4 regions of the Paenibacillus sp. A3M_27_13 genome follow, and region 3 is predicted to be linked to each of the others. Evidence: predicted binding sites of a transcription regulator. Region 3 holds the regulator's gene; each other region holds the start of a gene.
What was found. Region 3 encodes Rex, which represses fermentation and respiration genes when NADH is low (regulators of the CRP and FNR family bind a similar motif). Its sites were predicted from a motif close to TTGTGAAATATTTCACAA; they were not measured.
Positions count from the first base shown of each region.

Region 1 (7,445 bases), 160 kb from region 3:
AGAGGCTTTGGATCACTATGAAAGCGAAGCACCGTATGCTCGCCAGGCCGTACCAAGAGCAGAGCACTTTGTACCGTTGTTTATTGCAATGGGGAGTGGCAATCCTGCAAACAAAGCCAAGGTCATCCATAGAAGCTATGAGATGGGGAATTTAAGTTATCTATGCTTACAGTTTTAAAAAGTGTGTTGCCAGAAGAAGGACTAGTGTTAAAATGCTTCGCAACTGCTTCTGTATAAGTAGAGGAGTGGAAATAAATTAGGGAGTGTTATAAGCTATAATGGCTTATAACACTCCCTTTTAAATAAAAAACGATTTATTATATGCGGCAAATCTCACGAGGGCACAATTCACAATGACATACGCCTTGCAGCATTTCCAAATCCTTGACAACAATCATGCCATTATCATATTCAACTGCATTTTTCTTACGTAGATCACTAAGCATCCGGTTTACGCTTTCCCGAGTCGCACCGATCATATTTGATAAGTCAGTATGAGTAATTTTTTTATGAATCAGGATATGTTCGCCGTGAGGCTCACCATAGGTATTGCATAGACGGATGAGTGTTGAACATAAAGCGCCAGGCTTGCCGTACATCATCAAATCGCGGAACTTAGTCTGAGTAATGCGATGATGCGAACCCATCCATTTCATAAAGTCAATCGCAAAATCACAATGCTGGCAAATAAGTAGCTCCAGATCTGTATGATCGATTACGCCAATATCACTGTCTTCCAGAACCTCAGCAGAAAAGGAATGCTTAGTACCGAAAAATGGATCGGCTTGACCAACAAGATCGCCGCTTTGATACATATATAGAATAAGTTCCTTACCCTCATCCGTTGTTTTGGTTACTTTCACGCGTCCGCGCTTAATATAAAACAGCTTATCCGCTGTATCTCCTTCCCAGAACAGATGCGAGCTTTCTGGCATAACTCGATCTTTCATCATCACTTGCAACCGGTTGAAGCTGGCCTCCGAGAAGCAACAGGTGTTGCCGCGGGCTTCCATTACATTTGTAGGGTTTCTCATCGTCCATTTCCCCTTTGTATCCTATGTTTTTTATCTGCAACTTGATCAATTCAAATTCATTATATACCTGCGCAATGCGTTTTTGGGGCAAGAAGAGGGGGTAAAAGTGGCAGAATTCCAAACTTTGTGATTTAATTCACTTCATAAAATAAAATTTTAAATAGATTGTGAAAAAAATCACAATATATCTTGAAAAGCTGTGTTACGATCAGTGCGTGAACAAGAGATAGTACACGAGATAACAGGAGGATGAGGGAAATGGCTGTTAAAAACGAGGTTATCCAAAAAGAGCAAAGCGCAGAGCAGTATATTCAAACGCTGATTGACCGGGGGAACCGGGCACAGCAAGCTTTCATGAGTATGAATCAGGAACAGATTGACGAAATCGTACAAGCTATGGCACTCGCAGGGATGGATAAACACATGTACCTGGCGAAGTTGGCTGTTGAAGAAACAGGACGCGGTGTGTACGAGGACAAAATCACCAAAAACATGTTTGCAACAGAATATGTCTATCATAGTATCAAAAATGAAAAAACCGTCGGTGTCATTGAAGACAATGATTTTGACAGTTTTCAAAAGATAGCAGAGCCAGTCGGCATTATCATGGGGATCACTCCAGTGACAAACCCGACTTCGACTACGATGTTCAAAGCGTTGATTGCCATTAAAACACGTAACCCAATCATTTTCGGTTTCCATCCATCTGCTCAATCGTGTAGTGCGGAAGCAGCCCGCGTCTTGCTCGAAGCAGCCGTCAAACATGGTGCTCCAGCTGATTGTATTCAATGGATTGAAGCTCCATCGATGGATAAGACAAATTCACTCATGAATCACCCGGATGTGGCTCTGATTCTGGCAACTGGTGGATCAGGCATGGTTAAGGCGGCATATAGCTGCGGTAAACCTGCTCTGGGTGTAGGCCCAGGTAACGTGCCTTGCTTTATTGAAAAAACAGCAGACATCAAGCAGGCCGTGAACGATCTTATCCTCTCTAAATCTTTTGACAACGGTATGATTTGTGCTTCCGAGCAAGCGGTTATTATCGAAGAGCCAATCTTCGAACAAGTGAAAAAATTGATGATCGCTAACGGCTGCTATTTTGTAAATAAAGAAGAAGCAGCTAAGCTCACTCAAGGAGCTATGAATGTCGAGAAATGTGCAGTGAACCCAGCAATCGTCGGGCAGTCTGCTGTGAAAATTGCTGAAATGAGTGGTATCACAGTACCAGCAGGAACTAAAATTTTGGTCGCTGAGATTGAAGGGGTAGGAACAAAATTCCCATTGTCTGCGGAAAAATTGAGTCCTGTATTGGCTTGCTATAAAGTGAAAAATGCGGAACAAGGTATTCAACGCGCTGCTGAAGTCGTGGAATTCGGGGGCATGGGCCACTCGTCCGCTATTCATTCGAACGATGAGGACGTTATCGCTCGCTTCGCAAACCGTCTGCAAACAGGACGTATCATTGTAAATGCACCTTCCACACATGGTGCGATTGGCGACATTTACAACACCAATCTTCCTTCGTTGACACTCGGTTGCGGTTCGTACGGTCGTAACTCGACTTCGTCGAACGTATCGGCAGTCAATTTGATTAATGTGAAAAGGGTGGCGAAACGGACGGTGAATATGCAATGGTTCAAAGTACCTTCCAAAATCTATTTTGAAAAAAATTCGACACAGTATCTTGCTAAAATGCCTGATATCACACGTGTAGCCATTATCACGGACCCTATGATGGTAAAACTGGGATATGTGGATCGTGTTATTCATTATCTGCATCAACGCCAAACACCGGTAGCTATCGAAGTGTTCTCTGAAGTAGAGCCAGATCCATCGACAGTTACGGTAGAACGTGGTACAGAAATGATGAGACGTTTCCAACCGGATTGCATCATCGCACTGGGCGGCGGTTCGCCAATGGATGCGGCTAAAGGCATGTGGATGTTCTATGAATATCCAGATACTGATTTCAATAACTTAAAACAAAAATTCATGGATATCCGTAAACGGATTTACAAGTACCCACGTCTGGGCCAAAAAGCACAATTTGTAGCTATCCCTACAACCTCGGGTACAGGTTCCGAAGTTACATCGTTTGCAGTAATTACGGACAAAAACCTGGGTAACACGAAGTACCCGCTGGCTGACTATGAGTTGACTCCTGATGTGGCAATTATTGACCCAGTGTTTGTATATTCGCTGCCTAAAACAGCTGTAGCGGACACAGGTATGGACGTTCTGACACATGCTATCGAGGCTTACGTGTCCGTAATGGCTAATGATTACACAGATGGTCTGGCAATTAAAGCCATTCAATTGGTATTCCAATACCTAGAACAATCGGCTCTGATCGGTGATAAGCTGGCTCGTGAAAAAATGCATAATGCTTCCACACTTGCTGGTATGGCGTTTGCTAATGCATTCTTGGGTATTAACCACAGTCTTGCACATAAATGGGGTGGACAATACCATACAGCGCATGGCCGCACGAATGCCATTTTGCTGCCGCACGTTATTCGCTATAATGCGAAAAAACCGACAAAATTTGCTTCGTTCCCTAAATATTCGCACTTTGTTGCGGATGAGCGTTATGCAGAAATCGCGCGCATACTGGGACTGCCTGCACGCACCACCGAAGAAGGGGTTAACAGCTTGATCGAAGCAATCCGTAAGATGAACAAAACACTCGGTATCGAGGAATCGTTCCAACAAATCGGTTTCGATGCGAAGGATTTCGAATCACGTGTAGACTATCTGGCTGACCGCGCATTTGAAGATCAATGTACAACTGCGAATCCGAAGTTGCCACTGGTTACGGAGTTGGCTGATGTCTATCGCAATGCCTTCTACGGACGTTTTGACCAATAATATAATAGGTACGAAGAGGCTTGTGAAAAAGCATTTTCTCGTTCAATACCGATGCAGGCTCTCTATATAGAGGGCCTGTTGGTTTGGGAAGGGAGGTGAACGGCAAGGCTAAGGATATAGGCGCGAAGCTAGGGAAAATAAAGTGATAAAAATCACTCATATTGTGATTTTTATCACATACTACACTCTATCATTATTCTACAATAAGGGTGTAAGAAAGGTCCCGACACTGAGCGTAAGGCATCGGTGAACAGGCCGGGCTCAAGAAATAGCTTTATCGTGAAAAAAATCACAAGTCCGGAAGACCAAACAATTTGGAGGGATTTACATGTCGGTGATTGAGAGAGAATTACAAGAGCAACAATCTGGCTGGAGAGGTTTTAAAAAAGGCAAATGGACTAAAGAAGTCAACGTCAACGATTTTATTGAAACTAATATCTTACCTTATGTTGGCAATGAAGAATTTTTGGTTGGTCCTACCGCCAACACAACTGCATTGTGGGATATTGTATCCGATCTTACCAAAAAAGAGTTGGCAAACGGCGGCGTGCTTGATGTAGACGTGAATACGCCATCCACTATTATTTCACATAAACCGGGTTATCTAGACCGGGATAAAGAGCAAATTGTCGGTGTACAAACAGATGCTCCATTCAAACGCTCTTTGCAGCCGTTTGGTGGAATTCGGATGATGATCGACGCTTGCAAAGCCTATGGTTTTGAAGTACCGGAAAGTATCATTGATATCTTCACTCATATTCGTAAAACTCACAACCAAGGTGTATTTGACGCTTATACAGATGAAATGAGAGCAGCTCGTAAAGCTGGTATCATTACTGGTCTCCCAGATGCATACGGTCGTGGTCGTATTATCGGTGACTATCGTCGTGTAGCTTTGTATGGTGCAGACTTCTTGATCCAAGATAAAAAACTGCAACTGAAAAGCCTTGAAGTTGATTCCATGGAAGAAGACGTAATTCGTCTGCGTGAGGAAATTTCCGAACAAATTCGTGCTTTGAATGAACTGAAACAAATGGCTGCTGAACACGGTTTTGATATCTCAAAACCTGCTAACAATGCGAAAGAAGCTTTCCAATGGGTATATTTTGGATATCTTGCAGCAATCAAAGAACAAAATGGTGCAGCAATGTCCTTAGGACGTGTATCTTCCTTCCTTGATATTTACTCTCAACGTGATATGGAAGAGGGTACAATGACAGAAGAACAAGCTCAAGAACTGGTCGATCATTTTGTTATGAAATTGCGTATTGTTAAGTTCTTGCGCACACCTGACTATAATGAACTGTTCAGTGGAGATCCAACTTGGGTTACTGAGTCCATTGGTGGTATGTCCGTAACTGGAGAAACTCGGGTAACTAAAAACAGCTTCCGTTTCCTGCACACCCTCTACAATCTGGGACCTGCACCGGAGCCGAATCTGACTGTACTGTGGTCGGAAAAATTGCCTGAAGGCTTCAAAAAATATTGTGCGAAAGTTTCTATTGAAACTAGCTCCATTCAGTACGAGAATGACGATCTGATGCGTCCGATTTATGGAGACGATTATGGTATTGCTTGTTGTGTATCGGCAATGAAAATCGGTAAACAAATGCAATTCTTTGGTGCTCGTGCCAACTTGGCTAAAGCTCTGCTGTATGCAATTAACGGTGGTAAAGATGAAAAATCTGGCGTCCAAGTAGGGCCTGAATTCCCAGCCATTACAGGCGAAGTTCTGGAATATGAAGAAGTGTTGAGCCGCTTCAAACCTATGATGGAATGGTTGGCAAAACTGTACATGAACACTTTGAATGTTATTCACTACATGCATGATAAATATAGCTACGAACGCATTGAAATGGCGTTGCATGATCGTGATATTCTCCGCACCATGGCTTGTGGTATTGCGGGTCTGTCAGTTGCTACCGACTCCTTGAGTGCCATTAAATTTGCAAAAGTTAAACCAATCCGTAACGAAAAAGGGATTGCAGTTGACTTTGAAATCGAAGGCGAATACCCTTGCTACGGTAACAACGATGACCGTGTAGATAACATCGCTGTGGAACTGGTAGAAAGCTTCATGAGCATGATTCGCAAGCATAAAGCTTATCGTAATGCGGTTCCTACTCAATCTGTACTGACTATTACTTCTAACGTGGTTTACGGTAAGAAAACAGGTACAACACCGGATGGACGTAAAGCAGGCGAACCGTTTGCACCAGGGGCAAACCCAATGCACGGCCGTGATAAAAAAGGTGCTTTGGCATCTCTGAGTTCCGTGGCTAAATTGCCTTATGAACACAGTCTAGATGGTATCTCGAACACCTTCTCCATCGTGCCTAAAGCACTGGGTAAAGAAGAAGAAACACGCAAAACAAACCTTGTTTCGATGATGGATGGCTACTTTGGAAGCCACGCACATCATCTGAATGTCAATGTGTTTGCTCGCGAACAACTGTTGGATGCAATGGAACACCCAGAAAACTATCCACAGCTGACGATTCGTGTTTCCGGCTATGCCGTTAACTTTATCAAGCTGACTCGTGAACAACAATTGGATGTTATTAACCGTACTTTCCACGGTACAATGTAAATAAGTATTACAATGACGCACGCATAGCGGATGCGGGAAGGATGATGCAACATGTTGAAAGGTCACATACACTCATTGGAAACCTTCGGGACCGTCGATGGTCCCGGCATCCGCTTCGTGCTCTTTATGCAAGGATGCTTGTTGAAATGTCAATATTGCCATAACCCGGACACTTGGGCCTTGAATGAAGGTAATCCAATGACGTTGGAGGAGGTATTGGCTGAGATTGAGCCGTATTTAGCCTATTACCGTTCTTCAGGAGGCGGATTGACCGTATCCGGTGGAGAACCGACGCTGCAAGCTCATTTTGTCGCAGAGCTGTTCAAAGAAGTGAAACGTCGGTGGAATTTGCACACGACACTGGACAGTAACGGCTTTAATGACGCGGGCCGTATCCATGAACTGCTGGACGTAACAGACTTGGTGCTACTGGATATTAAGCATATTGACAATGATAAGCATATTAAGCTTACAGGCAAGTCTAATGACCGTATGCTAAGTACGGCTCGCTGGTTGTCTGAGCAAGGGCGCAAAATGTGGATTAGACACGTATTTGTACCGGGTATTCATGATGACGAGCAAGATTTATTGAATTTGGGACGGTTTATCGGAACGTTGAACGGAGTCGAGAAATTCGAAATATTACCTTACCATCAAATGGGTGTTTACAAGTGGGAAATGCTCGGTAAGGTGTATCCGTTGGAGGGAGTTCCATCTCCTACAGATGAAGAAGTTCAACGTGCTTACCGACTCATTGAAGAGGGTCGTCTGGAGACTGCAGGAAAGAATGCTGTCTGTCGTCCATCATAATTTGGGACCAGTTTATACTAAATAAAAAGATAGCGTAAGAACTGTTAATAATGTTTATTAACTCTGTTAAGTAGATAAAAATAAAAAAAGATAAGTAATCAGCGTGTACCAATATTAAAACGGTGCGCGCTGTTTTAATT
Region 1 covers NZ_JANAVE010000001.1:611,399-618,843, reverse strand. Annotated here, with positions in the region: gene NLX82_RS02915 (DODA-type extradiol aromatic ring-opening family dioxygenase) at 1-178, shown strand, start outside; gene NLX82_RS02910 (Crp/Fnr family transcriptional regulator) at 318-1,034, opposite strand; gene adhE (bifunctional acetaldehyde-CoA/alcohol dehydrogenase) at 1,293-3,905, shown strand; gene pflB (formate C-acetyltransferase) at 4,234-6,495, shown strand; gene pflA (pyruvate formate-lyase-activating protein) at 6,547-7,305, shown strand.
Region 1: pflB (formate C-acetyltransferase) is a predicted target of Rex. The motif match lies at 4,183-4,200, and genes of this name have one in related genera.

Region 2 (7,445 bases), on a different contig from region 3:
TCCTTGCTCATTCTTTACTGAATAAATGGGATAAGATTGGTGCATCGGTAATATCCCGATATGGTACACTGATGATATCCAGTGACACCTTAACCCGCATGGCCTCAGGCCAGCAAGATATTACATTGTCATTCCAGCAGGTGGATGTACAACGTGCACAGCAGATCCGTGATTGGGCTGAGCAACAATCCAGCCTGACGCTGATGGGTCCGGTTACAGACATCAAAGCTAATGTGACAGGGACCACGTCGATCATTCTACCACTGGATAACGAATCCTTAGGTGAGTTACACAATGCAGAGTCCCAGTTCTCCATTCTTGTTATTCATGAGAATGGCGAGCGTGAGATTCTAAAAGGGACTGCTGTAATGGATTCAAAAGGGATTTTGTCGGGTGTGAGTGTCAATACGACCGGGTTAGGTACCTTTGTCGTCGCCACAGACGCAAAGTCTCAAACCAATAATGCCAGTGTGCAAAATGACCAAATCAATTCGTCAGATTCGCAAGAGCTAGCTCAGGTATGGCCGGATGTACAAGGCCATTGGGCAGCGAAGTCCCTGCAATCTCTTGCAGACAAAGGCTGGATACAAGGCTATAAAGACGGCAACATACGCCCTGATCGTGCTGTAAGCCGTGCAGAATTTGTAGCCATACTGACCAGAGCATTGGGAACTGCTGGAGATGAGAACCCTTCTACCTCATTTACAGATATGCAGGGACACTGGGCTGGATCAGCCGTGGATTCTGCTCATCGTCAGGGATGGATTCAAGGGCTAACCGCTCAAACTTTCGGACCTGATGAGAGTCTTACCCGTGAGCAGGCGATGGTGATCCTGTCACACGCGATGCAGAATCAGATATCCATTTCCAGCACTACTGCACTGCAATCCTACAAGGATGAGCAGCAGATTTCAGCATGGGCCTCCGCAGCATTTCAAAATGCAGTATCCTCCGGTTGGATCAGCGGTTATCCAGATGGAACACTCAAGCCAAAAGCAGCCATCAGCAGAGGTGAGATGGCTGAACTGCTGGTACGTATTCTTAAATAAGACTTTTCAAGCTTCATACATCAGATGAGTATAAGCAAATACAACGCGGCCTCCAAGCTTTTCGGGGGCCGTATTTTTTTATGTATATTTTATGTACAAGCCTCCAACAATCATTTTTGCTTGTTTATTCACCCTTTTCGCTTCAGTAAATATATTATGAATATCTGCGAAGCGGGGCGATGAACCACCTATCACCTCTACAGTAGGAAGAATGATAAGGAGGAGATATTTGAGCATGAAACATAAAAAACCGTTCAGGTTCAGTGGTGCTTCAAAAAAAGACGAAGACTGTAAACCAACAAGAGTAAATAAAAGTATCGAGGCTCTTCTCAGACTGATTAATGAATTGACCGCGATCATCCCCGTCGTATTCGCAAACCCCTCTGCGGCTAATGTATCTTCCTTGCAACTGGTTTTAAGACGTTTGTTGTCTCTGGCGAAAAGCTTAAGACTTAGAGGCGGGGTTAAGGCAGACTTGCTGGCAGCGCTGGAGCTTGCTATTGTTGCGTTAGAAGCTACACCTTTCTCTCCGATCGGCGTAGGTACTGCACTGCAACAATTGCTGGATGCCCTATTGTCCATCGTTTTACAAGAATCCCTTGATCCTGCTCTTAAAGACAGCTTAATCAGCGCGATCAGAATCGCTGGAACGACGGTTAGCAACGTATTAGGTGAAACATACTTGTCAGGGGAGTCCGGTGCACAAGGACCTCCTGGACCTGTGGGACCCGGCGGTGCGCCTGGACCCGCAGGTGGACCAGGGCCACAAGGGCCTCCCGGACCTATCGGCGCCGCTGGACCTATCGGAGCACCCGGACCTGTTGGCCCTGCCGGGCCCGTGGGGCCTGCGGGGCCCATTGGAGCGGCTGGACCTGTTGGCGCCGCCGGGCCTATCGGGGCCGCTGGACCGGAAGGCCCGGCCGGACCTGTCGGCGCTACAGGTGCTGCGGGCCCTGCCGGGGGTGTGACAGGCGCCACGGGCGCTACGGGCGCGGATGGATTGGTCGGGCCAGCCGGGGCCATAGGGCCTGCTGGAGCCACGGGTGTTACGGGCGTTACAGGGATTACCGGAGCCACCGGCTCGGGAGCCATCATCCCGTTTGCTTCAGGAGGACCTGCTATACTGACAACTGTTCTTGGCGGAGTGGTAGGAACCACAAGTTTGATCGGCTTTGGGAGCTCAGCAACAGGTATTAGCCTCGTAGGCGGGGTCATAGACCTGACAGGTACACTTGTAGGACCTCTGATTAACTTTGCTTTTTCCGTACCACGGGATGGCGTAATTACATCTATTGCTGGTTACTTCAGTACAACAGCTGCATTAACTCTCGTGGGTTCAACTGCGACAATTACTGCCCAGCTGTTTAGTTCCCCAACACCTAATAACACTTTCACAGCAGTTCCGGGAGCTATCGTTATATTGGCCCCTCCACTGAATGGCATTGTTGCTTTGGGAACGACCTCTAGCGGCATTACTACTGGTTTGGCTATCCCCGTAACCGCACAGACTCGTCTGCTCCTTGTCTTCTCTGCCACAGCTACAGGTATTTCCCTCGTAAACACTATCGTAGGTTATGCAAGTGCAGGCGTCACCATTACCTGATCCAAAAAGAAAAAAGGGCCCAGCAGGATTGTTCCTGTCGAGCCCTTTTTATTTGTATTCCAACAGACGAACTAAACCGTTTCGAACGATATTTTTACTTCTTCTCCCTCTTCACAAACGGCGAACGTTTTAATTTGTCCGTGATCAGGCTCTTGAACGATGCCCGTCTGCAGATCAATTTTCCAGTCATATAAAGGATCATAGATATAATGACCAGATACTATAGCCTCTGTAAGAGGACCTCCTTTGGGATGAGGACTGCTATTTTCAACGGCATAAAGCTCATTCTCCGAAGTGCGGAAAACAGCAATTTCAGTACCTTTGATATGGATGGTACGCCCTATTCTGATCGGAAAATCCTTACTATGACCGACGACAAGCCATTCGGCATTTTTGATCATTTGCTTGATCGCTCCCTTCCTCAGGCATTTTAGATACAATTACACAATAGACGGGGTGACAACCTCGAATAAATTTTTGCGTGAATCCTCATCATTGATGATCTTTTTCCAAGGGTCTTCGACCTGTTGTAATGCAAATTCGATGCGTTCTACTAAAGCTTGTCGATGATCTGTATCATGAACGACAGCCTTCTGAATCTCCTCCAGACCGATCCGTTCCACCCACTCCGAAGTACGTTCCAGGTATTGTCCTGTTTCCCGGTAGAGTTGCATTACGCTTCCTACAATATCAATCAACTCGGCGTCGGTTTTTACTTTACAGAGTGAATCAGCCAACCGCGCTTTAATACCGCCATTACCACCGATAAAGATCTCCCAGCCCCCATCATTACCTACGATTCCGATATCTTTGGTACATGATTCCGCACAGTTGCGTGGACATCCATTAACCGCTAATTTGAATTTTGCCGGGAAATCCAGTCGTTCGAATTTCCGTTCCAACACTTCTCCCATTCCCATCGAGTCCTGTGTGCCAAACCGGCAAAATTGTGATCCAACACAGGTTTTAACTGTACGAAGTGACTTCGCGTAGGCATATCCCGACGGCATATCGAGTTCTTCCCATACTTTAGGCAGATCCTCTTTACGGACACCGATCAAATCCAGCCGCTGTCCTCCTGTTACTTTAACGACCTTAACGTTGTATTTAAGAGAAACATCTGCTATCTTCTTCAAATCTTCTGGGGTCGTTACACCACCGTACATTCTAGGAACAACTGTAAACGTTCCATCCTTTTGAATGTTCGCGTGCAATCGCTCATTTACAAAACGGGAATCTCCCTCATTTTCATAGGTATCCGGGTTAATCATTCCCAGATAGTAATTCAGCGCTGGCCGACATTTGGAGCATCCTTCATCATTATGCCAACCCAGTACATTCATAACTTCACGCGTTGTTGTCAGCCCTTTGGTTTTGATCGCTTCCACAATCTCGTCCCGACTCAAAGTTGTGCAGCCACATATTCCTTGCTTGGCTGACGTCTTGAAGCTGTCTCCAAGAACGTACTGCAGAATTTGCTCTACAACCGGCTTACACCCTCCACAGGAACGCGTTGCTCCGGTACATGCCTTAATTTCATCGACTGTGGTCAGTCCATTATCATTAATCGCATCCACAATCGTCTTTTTGGTTACACCGTTACAGCCACAGACAATTTCATCATCAGCCATCGTTTCAGCGGATAATGATTTCGCCCCGTCCTTGCTGCATCCAGTACCCATGATCTGTCCATATATCTCATCTGTCATCAACGTTTGCTGACGCACATATTTTTGAAGGCTAGCAGATTCGCTCACATCGCCAAACAGTACAGTTCCAACAATCTTATTTTCACGAAGCAGCACTTTTTTGTATGTGCGCTTCCACTCATCCTTTGCCACAATCACCGTATGTTCAGGCTGGGTTATGAATTCGCCAGCTGAGAAAACATCCACTCCTGAAATTTTGAGCTTGGTGGAAACCACCGATCCCATATAACCTTCAGTATCCGCACCTGCCAAATGTTTGGCAATTACACTCCCCTGTTCAAACAGCGGAGCTACCAAGCCGTAACAGGTTCCGCGGTGTTCAACACATTCCCCTACAGCATATACATCCGGCACGGAGGTTCTCATCAAATCATCGACTACAATACCACGGTTCGTTTCCATACCACTTTGCACAGCCACCTGAATATTAGGTTTGATCCCGACGGCCATAACGACCAAATCCGCTTCCAGCTCGCTTCCGTCTGAAAACCGCAGTCCTTGTACCCGATCTTGACCGTACACCTCCGCAGTTTGCATTTGCATAGCAAACTTGATTCCCTGGCGTTCTAGTTCTGTTTTCAGCATCGCAGAGGCTTCCCGGTCCAGCTGGCGTTCCATCAAATCCTCCATTAAATGAACGACCGTAACATCCATACCCAGGTTGACCAAGCCTTTAGCTGCTTCCAGCCCCAATAGGCCTCCACCAATGACAGCTGCCTTTTTAAAGGTCTTTGCTGCCTCAAGCATTGCCGAGCAATCGGCGATATCTCGGAAACCGATGACACCCGGTAATTCTTTACCCGGAATAGGCAGAATAAATGATTGTGAACCAGTAGCTACCAAAGCTACATCATAATCAATTTCCAGTCCGTCTTCGGTGCGAATCTTCTTGTTCTCACCGTCAATGCTTTTCACCATTTTTCCTGTATATAAAGTAATCCCTTGATCCGCGTACCATTGCAAATCGTTCAGTATGATATCATCAATCGTTTTACTACCTTCCAACACATAAGAGAGCATGATCCTGTTATAGTTCGGATGCGGCTCATTTCCCAGGACCGTAATTTCATACTTATCCGTTAATTTCAAAATTTGTTCGACCGTATTGATACCAGCCATCCCGTTCCCTATAACCACAAGTTTTTGTTTACTGTTTATCATATACCGGTTCCTCCATTCATTCGACGATGCTTCCTATCCGACGACATCTCCTACGTTCCTATGAATATTGCTTATGCTTCTATTTTAATGCAGCAGATAGAGCTATATGTGATTAGAATCACAATGTAGTTCAAATTAAAAATATTTAGGGATTTCCCTATTCTGCTTCAAGGGATAAAGGTAAGCAGCTGAAATTGAGTTAAAAAAAAGGACCAGCTAGCTGGTCCCTTAGTTTAATTTATGAATGATGGACTTTGACTCAAATGGGAGAAATATTCAGCAACTTCCCGTGCAGCCCGGGATGGACGCCAGCCGCGATTTTTTCCATCTGTGTACTATGAACCATAAGAAATTTATTTTTCTTAGTCAGCAGTAGGTTCCCCCGGCTACCTTCTCCCGCTTCAAGTGGCATATTCGTTCCTGCCGGAAGGATCACAATCGTCAAATATCCTTCACTGTCAACTTTACAGGGAGCATAATGAAGTGTCGTTGAATATATCTCGACAACCGTGTTTTTAGGCTGAAAAAACACCTGAACATTTGCACTGTCATAGGAATTGTCCTCAATGTCCTGTACTCTGCCGACAAGATGAATACAGTCTGTAGCGGCAATCACCACCTCGCTGCCCTGATGATATTCCAGCCCGGTCAGACCCGTATTCTGACCTGCGCAAAAACCAGCCTGAATTGGAAGTTGGCCGTACACCTCATCTTGAATCCGGTGAATTACACCGAAGTCTTCGAGTTCTGCGACCGAAGGTACATAATGGTTTCCCTGATCGGGTACGCTGGTCGTTTCTTTTGCATACTTGATAAGCTCTGTGGTATTAAAATGAGGCAGCAGCCTTCCATACGGGCGGAATGCTTCGCTCATTACCTCATAAATAACCAAAGGTGCATTGATTTGATTTAGTCTTTCCGTAGTCTTCATAGCTTGACCTCCAGCAATGAATCTCCTGTGTACACTCGGTTATTTCCCAGCACCTTAACGTCAGAGTATTCGGCTGTATTCGTCACAATAATCGGTGTAGTCATGTCATAGCCCAGAGCTTTAATTGCTCCAATATCAAACTCGACCAGCAGTTGACCTTTGGTAACCCGATCCCCTTCTGAGATATGCGTTTTAAAATGCTGTCCTTTCAACTTGACGGTGTCCATACCGATGTGAACCAAGATCTCCGTTCCTCCATCCGATACAATACCAATCGCATGGCCTGTACGGAAGGCATTAGCTATAGTTCCGTTGAATGGAGAGAGCAGTTTGCCATCCTCAGGCACAATAGCAACGCCTTTACCCATGGCTCCAGTAGAGAACACTTCATCAGATATCTCGGATAACGGTTTGACAGTACCCGTCAGCGGGCTGGAAATATTCTCGTTCGTTAGCGCAGGAGCTGGGGTTTCAGCTTCTTTCTTCTCTTCATGGACTGCAATCATTTCTGTTTCCATGGAATCATTAAATCCAAAGAAATACGTAGTAATGGCTGTGAATATATAAGCTACTATAATGGCAATTACAAATCCGGCAAATCCTGTGCCGAAGAATATCGGCAGGGATGCCAAGCCCGGTATACCTGGAGCAATCGCCACGGAACCCGCCGCACCTGTGATTGCCCCGGCGATAGCGCCCCCGATAATAGCCCATACGAACGGTTTTTTGTAGCGGATACTAATCCCGTAGATGATCGGTTCCGTGATGCCAAACAAACCTGTTATCGCTGCAGGCCCGGCAATCGCTCTCACTTTTGGATTTCTGGTTTTAAGGAATACACCCAGTGCCGCACCTGCTTGTGCAAAGTTAGAAGGCGCAAATAATGGTTTCAAAGTATCATGACCGTATACCGCAATGTTATTGTACATGATAGGAATAAACGCCCAGTGCAGCCCCATAACAACTAACATCTGCCACCCGGCACCTACAAT
Region 2 covers NZ_JANAVE010000005.1:290,960-298,404, reverse strand. Annotated here, with positions in the region: partial or broken gene NLX82_RS19325 (S-layer homology domain-containing protein) at 1-1,049, shown strand, start outside; gene NLX82_RS19320 (exosporium glycoprotein BclB-related protein) at 1,285-2,652, shown strand; gene nirD (nitrite reductase small subunit NirD) at 2,724-3,053, opposite strand; gene nirB (nitrite reductase large subunit NirB) at 3,093-5,522, opposite strand; gene NLX82_RS19305 (DUF4867 family protein) at 5,782-6,453, opposite strand; gene NLX82_RS19300 (beta-glucoside-specific PTS transporter subunit IIABC) at 6,450-7,445, opposite strand, start outside.
Region 2: nirB (nitrite reductase large subunit NirB) is a predicted target of Rex. The motif match lies at 5,629-5,646, and genes of this name have one in related genera.

Region 3 (7,445 bases):
CAGGCTCAGCGTGGATGTATTACTTGCAAGAATAATATTGCTTGGACACACATGGTCTAGCTCTTGGAACACTGCTTTCTTCTCGTCCAGATTCTCTGTAATAGTCTCAATGACCATATCACAGCTGCCGAGCTCCGCTAAATGGATTACTTTTTGAATACGGGATAAGATCAATTTTTTCTCAGCTTGAGTAATTGCCCACTTTTCCAGTTGTTTGTCCAGACTCGTTTCAATCATATTGTAGGCGTAGTCTAGTTTCTCTGGTGTCTGCTCTACCAGCAGCACATCGATTCCTTTGGACGCGAGCATTTCAGAAATCCCCTGTCCCATGGTGCCGCCGCCGATGACGCCGATTTTTTTAAATTGCATGATTCTTTACTCCACCCTTTCCTGGTCACTCTCATATATTGTATCCTTCTTTGTCGAAAAATACATGTTTATGTCCCAATAGATAATAATATCTTAGCACGGACTAAAAGTAAAAAAAAATAACCAGCATAAAAAATTATGCTGGTAATAAAGCATTTTCACTAAATTGACATCTAAATTGGTCTCCAGACAGAGTTTCTTCCTTCATCAGGATGTCAAGTGAGTTGTCGAACACAGGACGATGCTTTTCCAGCAGCTCCAAAGTTCGGGTATGCAGGTCAGCCATTATCTCGCCATTTTCCCGCATGAGTTCTTCTTTGGTTACCATTTCCATGTTAATAATGCCAAGTGAAGTCAAACCGGAAGTCATCATCGTATGGACGATGTTCAGCGCCTGCTCAAAATCATTACTTGAGCCGGTACTGCGACCGCCATAGTACATTTCTTCCGCCGTAGCCCCTGCGAGCGAGATCATAATTTGCTCCTCCAGGAACTGCTTGGTGTATAAATAATGCTCTTGCTGTGGATTGTGGCGCACATAGCCAAGCGCTTTCCCACGAGGGCTAAGTGCTACCTGGCTTACGCTACCGGGACGAACAATTTCGGCCATAATAGCATGTCCTAGTTCATGAATCGCTACACGTTTTTTCTCTTCCAAGGTCGATTCTCGGTCTGTCTTTTCACCCATCATCACTTTGTCAATTGCCATCGACAGATGCTTCTGCCCAATCATTTTCTGATCCTGTCTCATCGCATAGATTGCTGCTTCATTCATCACGCTCTCCAGCTGTGCGCCGGAAAACCCGTAAGATTCCTCAGCAATTTTGTCCAGATTTGCATCTTCCTGAATCGGTTTGTTTTTGGCATGAATTTTTAGAATATGAAGACGGCCCTTCTTGTCAGGCAGATCCACTTGAATATGACGATCAAAACGCCCTGGACGCGTTAAGGCGCTGTCCAGCATTTCTTTACGGTTTGTTGCCGCAATGATCAAAATCCGCGGTGTATCTGCGGAATAAATACCATCCATTTCTGTCAGTAACTGATTCAAAGTCTGATCATATTCTCGTTGCTGTCCACCCTCACGTTTACCACCAATTACATCGATTTCGTCAATAAAAATAATTGCATTTTCCTTCTTTTCCTTGGCTGCACGAGTACGCGCCTCCCGAAACAACTCACGGACACGACCCGCTCCAACACCAACGTACATTTCAACAAATTCACTACCTGAGGCTGCAACAAATACAGAATTAGTGTAGTGTGCCGCTGCCTTCGCCATCAGCGTTTTTCCTGTTCCCGGAGGACCAGTGAGCAAAACGCCTTTTAATGGACGGATACCAAACTTGGAAATTTCATCATGTCGATTCAAAAAATCCAGGGCCTCGCGCAGTTCCTGCTTAGCGCTTTCTTGCCCACCGATTTCCTCAAAAGTCAGCTTGTCCGGACCATTTTTTTTACGTTTACGCTCTTGCCCAGCACCTACGGCCAAACCGCCACGCGCATGCATAAGCATTAACAAGCCGCTGAACATCACGCCAGCAACCAGAAGAGGGATAATATTTACCCCAATAAAAACGAGAAATATAATGGTTACCGGCACAATGCCGATTAATATTTCCTTAATCCATCTAGGCATTAGGCCATACCCCCATTTGCTGAGATTGACGTGGCAAAACGATAAACTTGGTCGCTTTACCTTCGCTGAGTCGGATATAGACATTGTTCGAATCCATATCGGTATCAGCTTTGATACCCGTCTTTTTCTTTTTCATCTGCTCAACTGTAGATGAAATTTGAGTATACTTTTTATTTTCCATCGCTTCGGCCACAGGAAACATAGCCTCAGACCACCATTGATTCAGTGCTGAATTGGAACGATCTGCGATATCCAACTTAATGGTGCGGCTGCCAATGATGGATTGTCCTTTTTGCTTAACCACATCGACCAATTTGGCCACATCCGCCTGCGGTTTGAGATCTAGTTTCAATACAACCTGATCCTGTTTAATATCTATTTGAGCGCTTGTCACGCCTGGATATTGAGATACCAGTTTTTCCAGAGGACTTTGCATTGTAACCTGACGGTAAATGAACCATCCCCCAAATAGCAGCAAAGCTGCCAAAACTGCCGCCACAACGATAGGAACTGCACGCAATTTCAAACAACATCCTCCTCTCAAAATGTAAAACTCAGAAGAAACGGGACGAATGTCAACAAACAACCAAATTGCATGATCTTATAGTGATCAGCAATTCTTTTTTCTATCATTTTTGTCTATCACTTATAAAATATAGTATATCATAACGTATATCTAATATCGAAGGCAATGTGTGGAGGAGTTGTGATGAGGCAAAATCTTTGGTTATGGTGGAGGCGAGACGCTGCGTGTAGGATTTGATCTTACGATCGCTGTTGCCCGCCACAAAGATGAATTTGACCTAGGAGAGAAGATGGATAGGTAAAGATGCTTCACTGGCTTTCAGCCAGCTTTACGGCATAGCAAAACTAAAAGACGTAAATACGATTTTTGTCGTATTTACGTCTTTTTCTTGAGTTTTTAATCATTTACTAGTCATTCATTCAACATTTGCCAATCCTCACACCAGCTCAGTTATTGGGCAAAGTATATTTCACACCCGTCGCTACCCCATCTGAGAAACGATAAAAGGTGTAGTAATGATGACTTCCATCATCGTAAAACAACTGCCACACATATTCGCCATTGAACACACTCGGCTGAAGCCTTACAATTTTTGCACCTGGAAGCTGCTGCTGAATTATTGCCGTCATTTTTTGCTCATCGACTCCGTTCTTCAGCAACTCGGTGTGAACACCGCTATTATCTGCGACAGGTACGTTAGGTTGTCCTTCCACTTTTTGAAAAGGAACCCACACCATTATATTTTCATTCTGTGCATTTTTCCCTTGAACCACCCAATATACCTGATCCCACACAGACTTCCATGTTTGAGTCGTGCTAACCAGACCACCTGATTGCTTGGCCTTAATGATAGCGGCATTTTTCTCAGCCACCTGGTCTTGAGTAACATAGGAATAATACCAGAAAATGCTGACCAGGATCAGTATCACGGCCAAAATGGCGACCGCTATCCATTTTTTCTTATTTTTCAAACCTGTGCTTCCTCTCTAAGGGGATGTGACACCTAAATTAGCGCGACAGCAGCCCTTCAAAGGCGGCTTGTGCCTCATGTTTGATACGTTCCTCGTCCATAGTCAGGCATTCGCCGTTTTTCACAACCTGGCGACCGTCTACCCACACATGAGCCACGTCCTTGGCGCTTGCAGAGTATACCGCATGGGAAATAAGATCTGTACGCGGCAAGAAATGTGCCTGATTCAGATCCAACGCGATAAAGTCAGCCTTGTTGCCTGCTGCCAACGCTCCTACTTCTTTTAAACCAATCGACTTTGCACCGTATTCTGTTGCCAGACGCAGCGCTTCACTTGCAGGAACTGCCGTAGGGTCACCGGATACACCCTTGTGAATAAGTGCCGCCAGACGCATTTCCTCGAACATATCCAGGTTATTATTGCTGGCAGGACCATCCGTTCCGAGAGAAACAGTAACCCCTGCACGCAGCAATTCAGGCACTCTGGCCACACCACTTGCCAGCTTCAAGTTGCTACCAGGATTATGTGAAACCGCTACACCACGTTCAGCCAGTAAAGCTATTTCTTCGTCGTTCAAATGAACGCCATGGGCAACAAGCGAAGGACGGGAGAAAAAGCCAAGCTTATCTAAGTGTGCAACTGGACGCAAACCGTAGTCGCGTACGTTTTGCTCCACTTCGGCGATCGTCTCAGACATGTGCGTATGCAGTGGCAAGTCCAGATCATGCGCAGCTTGTACGAATTTTTCAATAAACGCAGGTGGACATGTGTATGGCGCGTGCGGAGACATCATCGTTGTAATACGCCCGTCTGCTTTACCATGCCAGTTACGCGCAAAAGTCACGGCCTCAGCCAGCTTGATTCGCTGTTCTTCTTCCGAGCAAAGTCCAATTGCTCCACGCATCAGACTTGCACGAATACCTGACTCTTCAGCTACACGAGCCACCTCATCCATATGATCGTACATATCCAGGAAGGTCGTTGTTCCACCTTTCAGCATTTCCAGCACAGACAAGGACGTACCCCAGTACACGTCCGTAGATGTAAACTTGGCTTCCATAGGCCACATTTTCTCCTGAAGCCATACTTGAAGTGCCAAGTCATCTCCATGCCCACGCAGCAGAGACATCGCCGCATGACCATGAGTATTAATCAGACCAGGTAAAAACAATAGCCCCTTACCATCGATCGCTTCCGTCTCTTCCTCACCCGCAGGCAAAGTTTCGCCAATATAAGTAATACGGCTATCCTCCACAATCATAAAACCATGGACTACCCCAGCTTCTGATCCATTTACGGCAAAAGAGCCGTTTTTAATCATCCATTTATTCACTGTCATATTGTGTTTCTTCCTTTCCGTCCTCCAAATAATAAGCGAGGCTAAGCAAATCAGTTGTAAAGTCTGTGGCATGAATCCGAATGTTGGCCGGTGCCTTGAGAGTAGTCGGTGCAAAGTTCAGGATCGCTCCAATTCCGCTCTCAATAAGCCTGTCAGCCACGTGCTGTGCTTCAAAATCAGGTACGGTAATAATCCCGATTCGAATGTTTTTTTCTTTCACAGTCGCTTCCAGTTCATCCATCGGTTGAACGACCAATGTATTGATCTTGGTCCCTACCTTATCCGGAAACGCATCAAATACTGCGACAATCTTCATATTGTCTTTTAAATAAGCGTTATAATTCGAAAGGGCTTGCCCCAGATTACCCGCACCGACCAATACGACATTAATTTGCTGGTCGATTTTCAGGATATGGCGTATTTTCTCAATTAGATAAGAAACATCATAACCGATACCCTTCCGACCAAAATCTCCAAAATAGGCGAGATCTTTACGGATTTGGGCCGGGTTCAAATCTAGCCTCTGTCCCAACTCTTGAGAAGAGACCGTAGCCACCTCCCGTTTGTGAAGTGCATTCAGATAACGTAAATATACGGGTAACCTCCGTACGACAGCCTCTGAAATTTTATCTGATTTCATACTTGCTCCCCCTAATTGTAACGAACATACTTAGTGTCCGTCCGTTATGCCTCTGTCTCCGGGGCGGATTGGAGCCATTCGGCGATGCGGGGCACCATTTGCTCCGATGGCATATGCTCCATTTTTGGTCCCGGTAACGAGTACAAAAAGTGCTTTCCGTAATAGGATTCGATCACACGCGTATCGTAAACGATAACGACCCCGTGGTCACTCGCTGTACGTACTAACCGACCAAATCCCTGTTTGAAGCGAATGACCGCTTGTGGTACAGACAGCTTCATAAATGGATTCTTCTTCTGCTGCTGAAGCAGCTCGCTTTTTGCCTCCAGCAACGGGTGATTCGGCGGTTGAAACGGCAAGCGAACAATGGCCAGACAAGTCAGAGCCTTTCCTGGAATATCGACGCCTTCCCAGAAGCTGCTGGTTCCCAGCAATACAGAAGCTTTGGCTTCCTGAAAACGGCGGGTTAGCTTGCTGCGACTCCCACTGTCCACACCTTGTCCCAGCACAGTAATTTCGCTGGATGCTAAGGCCTCTTTGAGCGGCTCATACACTTGCCGGAGCATCCGATAGGAAGTAAACAGAACGAGCATTCTCCCCCGCGTCGCCTGAGCAGTCGCTCCTAGAGAGCTAACGAGCATATCTACAAAGTGTGCATCTCCTACACTGCCCTTCACGCTTGGGAAATCCCGTGGAATGACCAGCAACACCTGATCCCTGTAATTAAAGGGTGACGGGAGCTGCGAAGTCATCAGCCGCTCTTGATCTGCGGCCTCCTGCAAGCCGAGCTGATCGATCATGTACTGAAACGACTTATCTACCGATAAGGTAGCAGACGTCAGAATAATGCTTCTTTTTTTGTCAAAAAACATTTCTTTCAACTGGCGGCTCACATCGACGGGCACCGCATAAAATTGCAATGATTTACTACGGAATTGCCCACTCGCTTCGAGCCAGTATACGGTTGTTTCATCATCGAGTCGGATAAAAAAGCGCAAATTTTCTCGGATTCCCGCCAAATCCTTGAGCAGACCCGTGATATCTGTAATAAGGCTATCTGCCGCATAATCGTCATGTTCTTCCTTGACGTCCAGCATCAGCTTGTCGCCCTTACGCAAAATTTCGCTCATCGTTACATATAGCTGATTTTCCAAAGCCCCCGCCTGATCCCACTTTGCAGGCTTGGCCGAAGGTTTGAGACGGGAAGAAAACTGTCCTGTTTCACCCGGTGTCGCATCGCTTCGCTCTGGCAACATGCCAAACAGCTTGTCGCTTAGCAGGTCCCAAGTTTCCTTAACCTCTAACACGAGCGGATACATCTGGTCGATGGTTGAAGCCCAATCCGCCGACTTCTCGTGTCCCGATTTTGCCAACTGTTGACGAAGTGAAGGCAGTTGTCCATTCTTGCTGTCTTTGAACAGTCGCGTCAGTGTATGCACGAGTGTGAAATATTTCATATGCATACCTAGGTGCTTACCAGCTACTTCCTCCAGGTGATGGGCTTCATCAATCACCAGATGTTCATAGCTCGGCAACAACTGGTGACTGGCTTTGACGTCTGTGAACAACTTAGAGTGATTCGTAATAACGACATCCGCTATCCCTGCTTCATGGCGTGCACGATGATAATAACATTTGCGGAACCATGGACAAGAACGACCAAGACAGGACTCTGAATCACTCGCCACCGTTTCCCAGAAATCCCCTCCACGGTTGCTCAGATTCAGTTCTTCATCATCACCGGTTTCTGTTAGCGTCAACCAGACGATCATCTGAGCCGCTGTAATTAAGTCTTCCTTCGGCGTCGCGAAGTCTCTTCTGTTTATTTTATGTTCAAACTTACGCAGACACAAATAATGTCCCCGACCCTTGAAAATAGCAGCCCGGAACGGAAACGGAATCACCTTGGTCAGCATAGGAATGTCGCGCTCGCGTAATTGCTCCTGCAGGTTGATCGTATG
Region 3 covers NZ_JANAVE010000001.1:450,599-458,043, forward strand. Annotated here, with positions in the region: gene NLX82_RS02055 (3-hydroxyacyl-CoA dehydrogenase family protein) at 1-369, opposite strand, end outside; gene NLX82_RS02060 (AAA family ATPase) at 506-2,008, opposite strand; gene NLX82_RS02065 (hypothetical protein) at 2,001-2,534, opposite strand; gene NLX82_RS02070 (cell wall elongation regulator TseB-like domain-containing protein) at 2,981-3,505, opposite strand; gene NLX82_RS02075 (amidohydrolase) at 3,543-4,844, opposite strand; gene NLX82_RS02080 (redox-sensing transcriptional repressor Rex) at 4,831-5,484, opposite strand; gene dinG (ATP-dependent DNA helicase DinG) at 5,529-7,445, opposite strand, start outside.

Region 4 (7,445 bases), on a different contig from region 3:
AAGGATTTTAATGAGTATACTCAGCAATATAGAGAGATTGCTACCATCCGGTTCTATTCGTACAATCCGACGCTTGTCAATAATCTGGAGTTTATTCCAGTGGACTCTAACATTGAGCGGCAGCAGTGGTTCCAAACGGCTTTGAAGGGGACGGCGATTAACTGGTTTTACATTCATGATAAGGAAGATAACCCGGTTAATCGCCTGAGCCTGGTACGGCAAATTCCATTTCCCGAATACAATACCAAGGGAGTTCTGATGATATCGCTGAGTCAGACCGAGTTGAATCATATGCTGAGCAAGGAGCCCTTTGAAACATTGATTGCAGATCGTAATGGTATTGTGGTCGCAGCTACTCGTCCGCAGTCGGTGGGTCAGACGTTGGGAGATTTACATTTGGGCTTTGATGTTCAGCGTGCGGGTAAGGGAATATATGAAGCGAAAATCAACGGAAAGTCCTCCAACATCATCGTGGATGAGCTGCTGCCCGCCTCCAGTGTGAGCGGATTTACGATTATTTCAGTGTTTTCGACGGAGCATATTGTACAGGGAGCCAACCGAATTAGCTTGATTGGTGCTCTATGTGTTCTTGCGGTGCTGGTTATGGCACTGATTCTGATCACCATCATTTCCTGGCTGATTACCAAACGCCTACAGCGGTTGAGCTATGAACTGGGTAAGGTAGCCGCGGGCGATTTTCATGTGGTATCGAGTGTGGAGGGAAGGGACGAGATCGGGGATTTATCCCGCCGTTTCAACTATATGGTGAACAGTATTCGCCAACTCATGGCGCAGGTCTATGAGACGAGTGAGCATAACAACAGACTGGAATTGGCACAAAAGGATATCAAGCTAAAAATGATGGCTAGCCAAATTAATCCGCATTTTCTGTTTAATGCGTTAGAATCCATTCGAATGAAAGCACATCTGAATGGGGAAGCGGAAATTGCAACGACGGTGCGTTTGCTTGGCAGGCTGATGCGCCGGAATCTGGAGATTGGCAGTGGTAAAACGACGGTACTACAGGAGCTGGATATGGTGCGATCCTATTTACAAATTCAGCAGTTCAGATTTGGAAATCGTTTGATTTATGAAGTGAATTTGGAAGAAAGCGCGACGGACCTGTCGATTCCTCCCTTAATCATACAACCGCTGGTGGAAAATGCAGTCATTCATGGCCTGGAAAATAAGGAAGAGCCAGTTACCGTGAAGGTAGATATTGCAATAGAACGAAGAGAGCTAAAAATTAAAGTAGAAGATGATGGGATTGGCATGGAAGCTGGGCAACTGACCCGTCTGCTAGCTCGGATCAGGGGGACGGAAGAGCCGGAAGGAAGCAGTATTGGCCTGCGTAATGTACATCAACGTCTAACATTGATGTACGGCGAACGTTATGGACTGCATATTGAAAGCGCATTACAAGAAGGAACAACCGTATACTTTTCCATACCAAGGGGGGAAGAGTCGAATGTATAAAGCAATGATTGTAGATGATGAGCCTGCGATTCGTGAAGGATTGTCCTCCATTATTGACTGGGGGAATTGTGGCTTCCGTATTGTCGATACGGCAGGGAACGGACGCGAGGCTCTGGATAAGTTCGGAGAGCATCGACCGGAGCTGGTCATTGTAGATATTCGTATGCCCGGGATGAGTGGGCTGGAGGTCATACGAAGCATACGTGAAAAGAACGGAGAGCCGTTTCACTTTCTCATATTAAGCGGATATGCAGACTTTGATTATGCACGGCAAGCCATGGGCTTCGGGGTGGATGGCTACCTACTGAAGCCAGTTGATGAGGAAGAAATGACGACAGAGTTGAAACGGGTACGGCAAAACATTGAGGACGAGAAAGAAGATGGCAAATGGGGAAGTCCGCCTTCCCATGAGCGTAATTGGATCGAAGCACTATTGTTTCCGGTTCATCAAGAGCATGCTCGTAATGCTGTGGAAAGCAGCGATTCTCTTCACAGAGCATCCAAGCAAGCTGAACATCAAAGCGGTAACGGAAAACATGGACAACAGCCCGTGTTACCAGCGTTGGACTGGAGTAGCTATCAGGTTATTCTGCTCGATTTACGTATTCCTGACTGGGATCGGCAAGCTCGGCTGGCGGCAGCAAAGCAGCGGCTAACAGAATTGTGCCATGAGCAGGGCAGAGGTATCGTGTTTGAGGCTGGAATATATATGGGTCTTTTGCTTCCCGCCACGTTAAAAACGGAGAAAGATGCTGTTCAGTTACTGGCTGCTTGGCGACAGGAGCTAAAGCCGTGGGCAAAGGAAATTTATGTGGCTGCCGGTGATCCTGTAGCCATTCTTAACGACATTCCCAGGTCTTTTGAGCAGGCACTACGATTGTTAGAACGTACGTTTTTGTTCCGGGCAGAAAGAGCCATGCTTTCCGGAGACCTACACGAATTGGAGACAGTCGAGACTGAAAGGAGTGGAGCGTCTGATAGTGCCACAGATGATCCCCTACGTTATGCAGAAAAGCTGTATTATGCGCTAGATATGGCTAATAGTGAAGCTGCAACCCGTGTCATTAAGGAAATGGAAGGCCAATTTCCACGGATTTATCGCACAGAATCTGCAATCAAGGCGGCGTTCGCCCAAACATTCACACTGGCGTTGAACAAGTATGCAGCCGGACAGGATCACAGCCGAACCGTGCTAGAGGAGCACTCCAGCTTTATAATCGATGTATATGCTTATTCCACATTGGGCGAGCTGGTGGATCACTCGCTGGAGCATGTGTTGCAATGGATTGGCCAGACTGAATCTGGTGGCAAGGGCATCATCATGAAACAAATGATTGACTTTATACATAGTCATTATGATGAAAATTTGCGACTGGAGTTACTGGCAGATATGTTCAATTACAATAGTGGCTATTTGGGCAAACTGTTCAAAAGTCATACTGGCGAGGCCTTTAATGCCTACCTGGATAAGGTGAGGATTGAGCGAGCAAGAGAATTGCTTGCTCAAGGAATTAAGGTGCACCAGGTGGCGGAACGCGTAGGATATGCGAATGCAGATTATTTTCATAGTAAATTTAAAAAGTATGTTGGAATGTCACCTTCCTCCTACCGTAATCGGGTTCAAAAGAACGGAGGAACAGATGGCTGTTGATAGAATCCCTAGGTTTAACGCTATGAAGTCTCTCTTACAGATGTCGGAGGTACGACCTCCGAACGAAGAGAGGCTCTTTTTTATGGCGGATAAATGGATAGATCAATCGAAAATGTCACATTTATTATGTAGTTTAGGCCGTTTTCATCAAATCGCCATCGTTATGACACATATTTGACACGATGTTCACATTTTCGATTCTATTTCATTTAAATTTATTCTATATAATGGGGATAATCTGAAGCCGGATCATGACAACCATGGTGAAGGTAGTTGAGTGAGTCATTTTCTAAAAAGTGACCGCTGCATATGTAAGAATGTGAATACTATCACAAATGTAGAAGACTTCAGATTACAGACACTATAAATCAATGTTAAGAGAAGTGCAGGGGGAGGAGCAACATCATGGACGTATTGGATTTGGCACGGTTGCAGTTTGCAACCACAACGATTCTTCACTTTGTTTATGTGCCGATCTCCATTGGATTGTCGTTATTGGTGGCAATTATGGAGACTATGTATGTTATCAAAAAAAATGACTTGTACAAAAAAATGGCTCAATTCTGGGGAACGTTTCTGCTGATTAACTTTGCACTGGGCGTAGTCACCGGGATTTTGCAAGAATTCCAGTTCGGGATGAACTGGTCGGACTTTTCCCGTTTTGTGGGTGATGTATTCGGTACGCCGCTGGCGATTGAAGCGCTACTTGCATTTTTCCTGGAATCGACCTTTATCGGATTATGGGTATTCGGTTGGGAAAGATTGTCCAAAACGGTCCATTTAATCTGTATGTGGCTGGTATCTATCGGTACGATGTTATCGGCGTTGTGGATTCTAGCTGCTAATTCATTCATGCAGCGTCCAGTAGGATATGAGATTCAAAATGGACGTGCAGAAATGAAAGATTTTGCTGCTCTGTTAACGAATGAACAACTGTTATGGGAATTTCCGCATACGTTGTTTGCTGCTTTTGCAACGGGGGCATTTCTTATCGCGGGTATCAGTGCATGGAAGCTGATGCACAAAAAGAATATGGACTTTTTTAAACCTTCTTTTAAATTGAGCATTATTGTTGCCTTAATCAGTGCCATTGCTATTCCTTTGTTTGGTCATGGTCAGGCTCAATATTTAGTGAAAACACAACCGATGAAGATGGCTGCCAGTGAGGGCTTATGGGAGAACAGCGGTGACCCCGCTCCTTGGACAGTTATCGCGGGTATTGATCCTGAAAAGAAGGAAAATACCTTTGAAATTAAAGTTCCTTTTGCTCTGAGTTTTCTATCTTATAGTAAATTTTCCGGCTCTGTGCCTGGTATGAATGAGCTTCAAGCAGAATATGAAAAAACCTATGGTCCGGGCGATTATATCCCGCCAGTACGTACCACGTTCTGGAGCTTCCGTATTATGATTGCGGCGGGATGTGGCATGATTGCACTCGCTTTATACGGTACTTACCTGACGTTCCGTAAAAAGCTGGAAGGTTCACATCGCTGGTTCTTCCGTCTTATGATATGGGGGATATCCCTTCCATTCATTGGGAATACTGCTGGTTGGATCATGACCGAAATAGGTCGCCAACCGTGGACTGTATTTGGTTTGCTTCAAACAAAAGATTCTGTTTCGCCCACGGTTGTGGCAGGAGAAGTGCTGTTCTCGTTCATCTCATTTACCACATTGTATTTAATTTTAACAGGTGTGCTGGCATTTCTGTTTTACCGTACGGCTCGCAAAGGTCCAGATATCGAGCCACATCAGCAAACGGTAATTCATGATCCATTTGCCCAAGGGGGTGACAATAATGACGCTAAATGATTTATGGTTCTTATTGATCGCAGTGTTGTTTACCGGTTTCTTTTTTCTGGAGGGCTTTGATTTTGGCGTGGGGATGGCCACGGGATTGGTACCGCGCAATGACCAACAAAAACGTTTGATGATCAATACGATTGGTCCATTTTGGGATGCCAACGAAGTGTGGCTGATTACAGCAGCAGGTGCGATGTTTGCCGCTTTCCCGCATTTTTATGCAACTATGTTCAGCGGATATTATCTGGTATTTGTCTTTATTTTGCTAGGTTTGATTTTGCGTGGAGTTTCTTTTGAGTTCCGCGGCAAGGCTGAAGGGAAATGGTGGACAGGAACGTGGGATGCCTGCATTCTGATTGGTAGCTTTCTACCGCCGATGCTGTTCGGTATGGCTTTTGCGGCTTTGGTGAAAGGTGTACCTATTCAGCAAAACATGGATTTGAAAGCTGGATTTTCCGATGTGTTCAATGGATACACCGTATGGATTGGACTGACAGTGGTCGGAATGTGCCTAATGCATGGGCTGACGTTCATTTCTCTGCGGACGATTGGAGAAGTACGGGATCGTGCTCGCGTGATTGCGTCCAAATTTCTTCCGGTATTGGGCATTTTACTCGCTGGCATGGTGGTATGGACTTATTTTGCAACGGATTTATTTGCACGTCGCGGTCCCTTTATGTATGCTGCGGTAGCAGTGGGAATTGTCGCCTATGTGCTGACGTGGTACTTCCTGAAGCAGGGCCGCGAAGGATGGGCCTTCGGGATGACAGGTGCATTGATTTTGCTGACCTTCGTTTCGTTATTCGTTGGTTTGTTCCCAAGATTTATGGTGAGCTCGATTAACAGTGCTTTTGATTTGACGATTTATAATGCAAGCTCCAGTCATTACACACTGAAAGCCATGACGATTGTTGCAGCAACGCTTTTACCCTTTGTGCTGGCTTATCAGGCGTGGAGCTATTTTGTTTTCCATAAGCGTCTCAGTGAGAAGGATCATTTGGAATACTAATGGATAAGGCATGGTTAGAATTAAAGGGCATTCGGCCAGTAATGCTGCTACTGGCTGCCCTTTCCCTGCTCCAGGGGGCTGCTGTGATTGCACAAGCAGTCTTCTTGGCAAAGGCTGTTACGATTTTATTTGATAAAAATCCGCTGGTGATGGCTTGGCCGTCACTGGCGTTGTTTTTCGCTGCTTTTGCAATGAGGCATACGATGATCTGGCTGCAACGACGGACAGCCGGCCGTTTTGCCGAAGCTTCAGGCGCTTCCTTACGGGAGCGTCTGCTTGCACGTTTGTTCGAACGGGGGCCGGGTTTTGCAGCGCAGGAAGGCAGCGGCAAGTTGGTGACGCTAGCGCTGGACGGCATGGATCGTTTTCGCACGTATTTGGAACTGTCCATTCCTCGAATGATTGACATGATGGCTGTAACTATACTTGTGCTTGTGTATGTTTTCACATTGGATGTCATTTCAGGTGTAATTTTGACGACTACGATGCCGATTCTGGTGGGCTTCTTTATTTTGCTCGGCTTGGCAGCGCGGAAGCAGGCAGACAAGCAATGGCGTTCCTATCGTCTGTTATCTCACCATTTCACGGATTCGCTGCGTGGACTTCAGACACTAAGGTTTTTGGGGCGTAGCCAAGAGCATGGGGAATCGGTTGGGAAGGTCAGCGACCAATACCGCACGGCAACGATGCGCACGCTGCGGGTAGCGTTTCTTTCCTCATTTGCCCTCGATTTTTTTAGTATGCTATCGGTCGCTTTTGTCGCGGTAGGCTTGGGTTTGCGCCTGATTAGTGGCTCGGTAGGTTTGGAGGCAGCGCTTGCGGTGCTTATTCTGGCACCAGAATATTTTATGCCCATACGCCAGTTGGGATCAGACTATCATGCTTCACTGGATGGTAAGGAGGCTTGGGGAGCAATACGCTCCATTCTCAGTACAGAAGATAATGCGACCGAGCCGAATAAACAGGCAGCTAGCGATAAAGGATTGGACATCACGGGACAGGATAGTCTCGAGCTATCTGATGTGTGCCTCCTTAATGAAGACGGTTCGGCTCGGCTTGAACATGTGTCTGCAAATGTTGAACCGCACATGAACATGATCGGTATCGTTGGAGCTAGCGGTGCAGGTAAAACGACGCTGCTCAGTCTGCTTGGCGGCTTTGCTGATCCCACTTCGGGTGAGCTGCTCCTGAATGGATGCGGATTGGCTGGGGTTGCCAAAGCTGAATGGCAACGGCATATTGCCTATATTCCACAGCATCCATACCTGTTTAGCGCTTCTCTGGCAGATAATATCCGCTTTTATGAACCGGAGGCATCCAACCAGCAGGTAGAGTGGGCGATTGACGCGGTTGGACTGCGTGAACTGGTAGACGGTCTTCCGGGTGGATTGAATGAGCCCATTGGTGAAGCAGGTCGGACACTGAGCGGAGGGCAGGCGCAACGGATTGCATTGGCGCGGGCATTGCTCAGTAATCGTCCGGTCGTTTTATTGGATGAGCCTACGG
Region 4 covers NZ_JANAVE010000007.1:105,608-113,052, reverse strand. Annotated here, with positions in the region: gene NLX82_RS20990 (cache domain-containing sensor histidine kinase) at 1-1,476, shown strand, start outside; gene NLX82_RS20985 (response regulator transcription factor) at 1,469-3,127, shown strand; gene NLX82_RS20980 (cytochrome ubiquinol oxidase subunit I) at 3,533-4,939, shown strand; gene cydB (cytochrome d ubiquinol oxidase subunit II) at 4,926-5,939, shown strand; gene cydD (thiol reductant ABC exporter subunit CydD) at 5,939-7,445, shown strand, end outside.
Region 4: NLX82_RS20980 (cytochrome ubiquinol oxidase subunit I) is a predicted target of Rex. The motif match lies at 3,445-3,462, and genes of this name have one in related genera.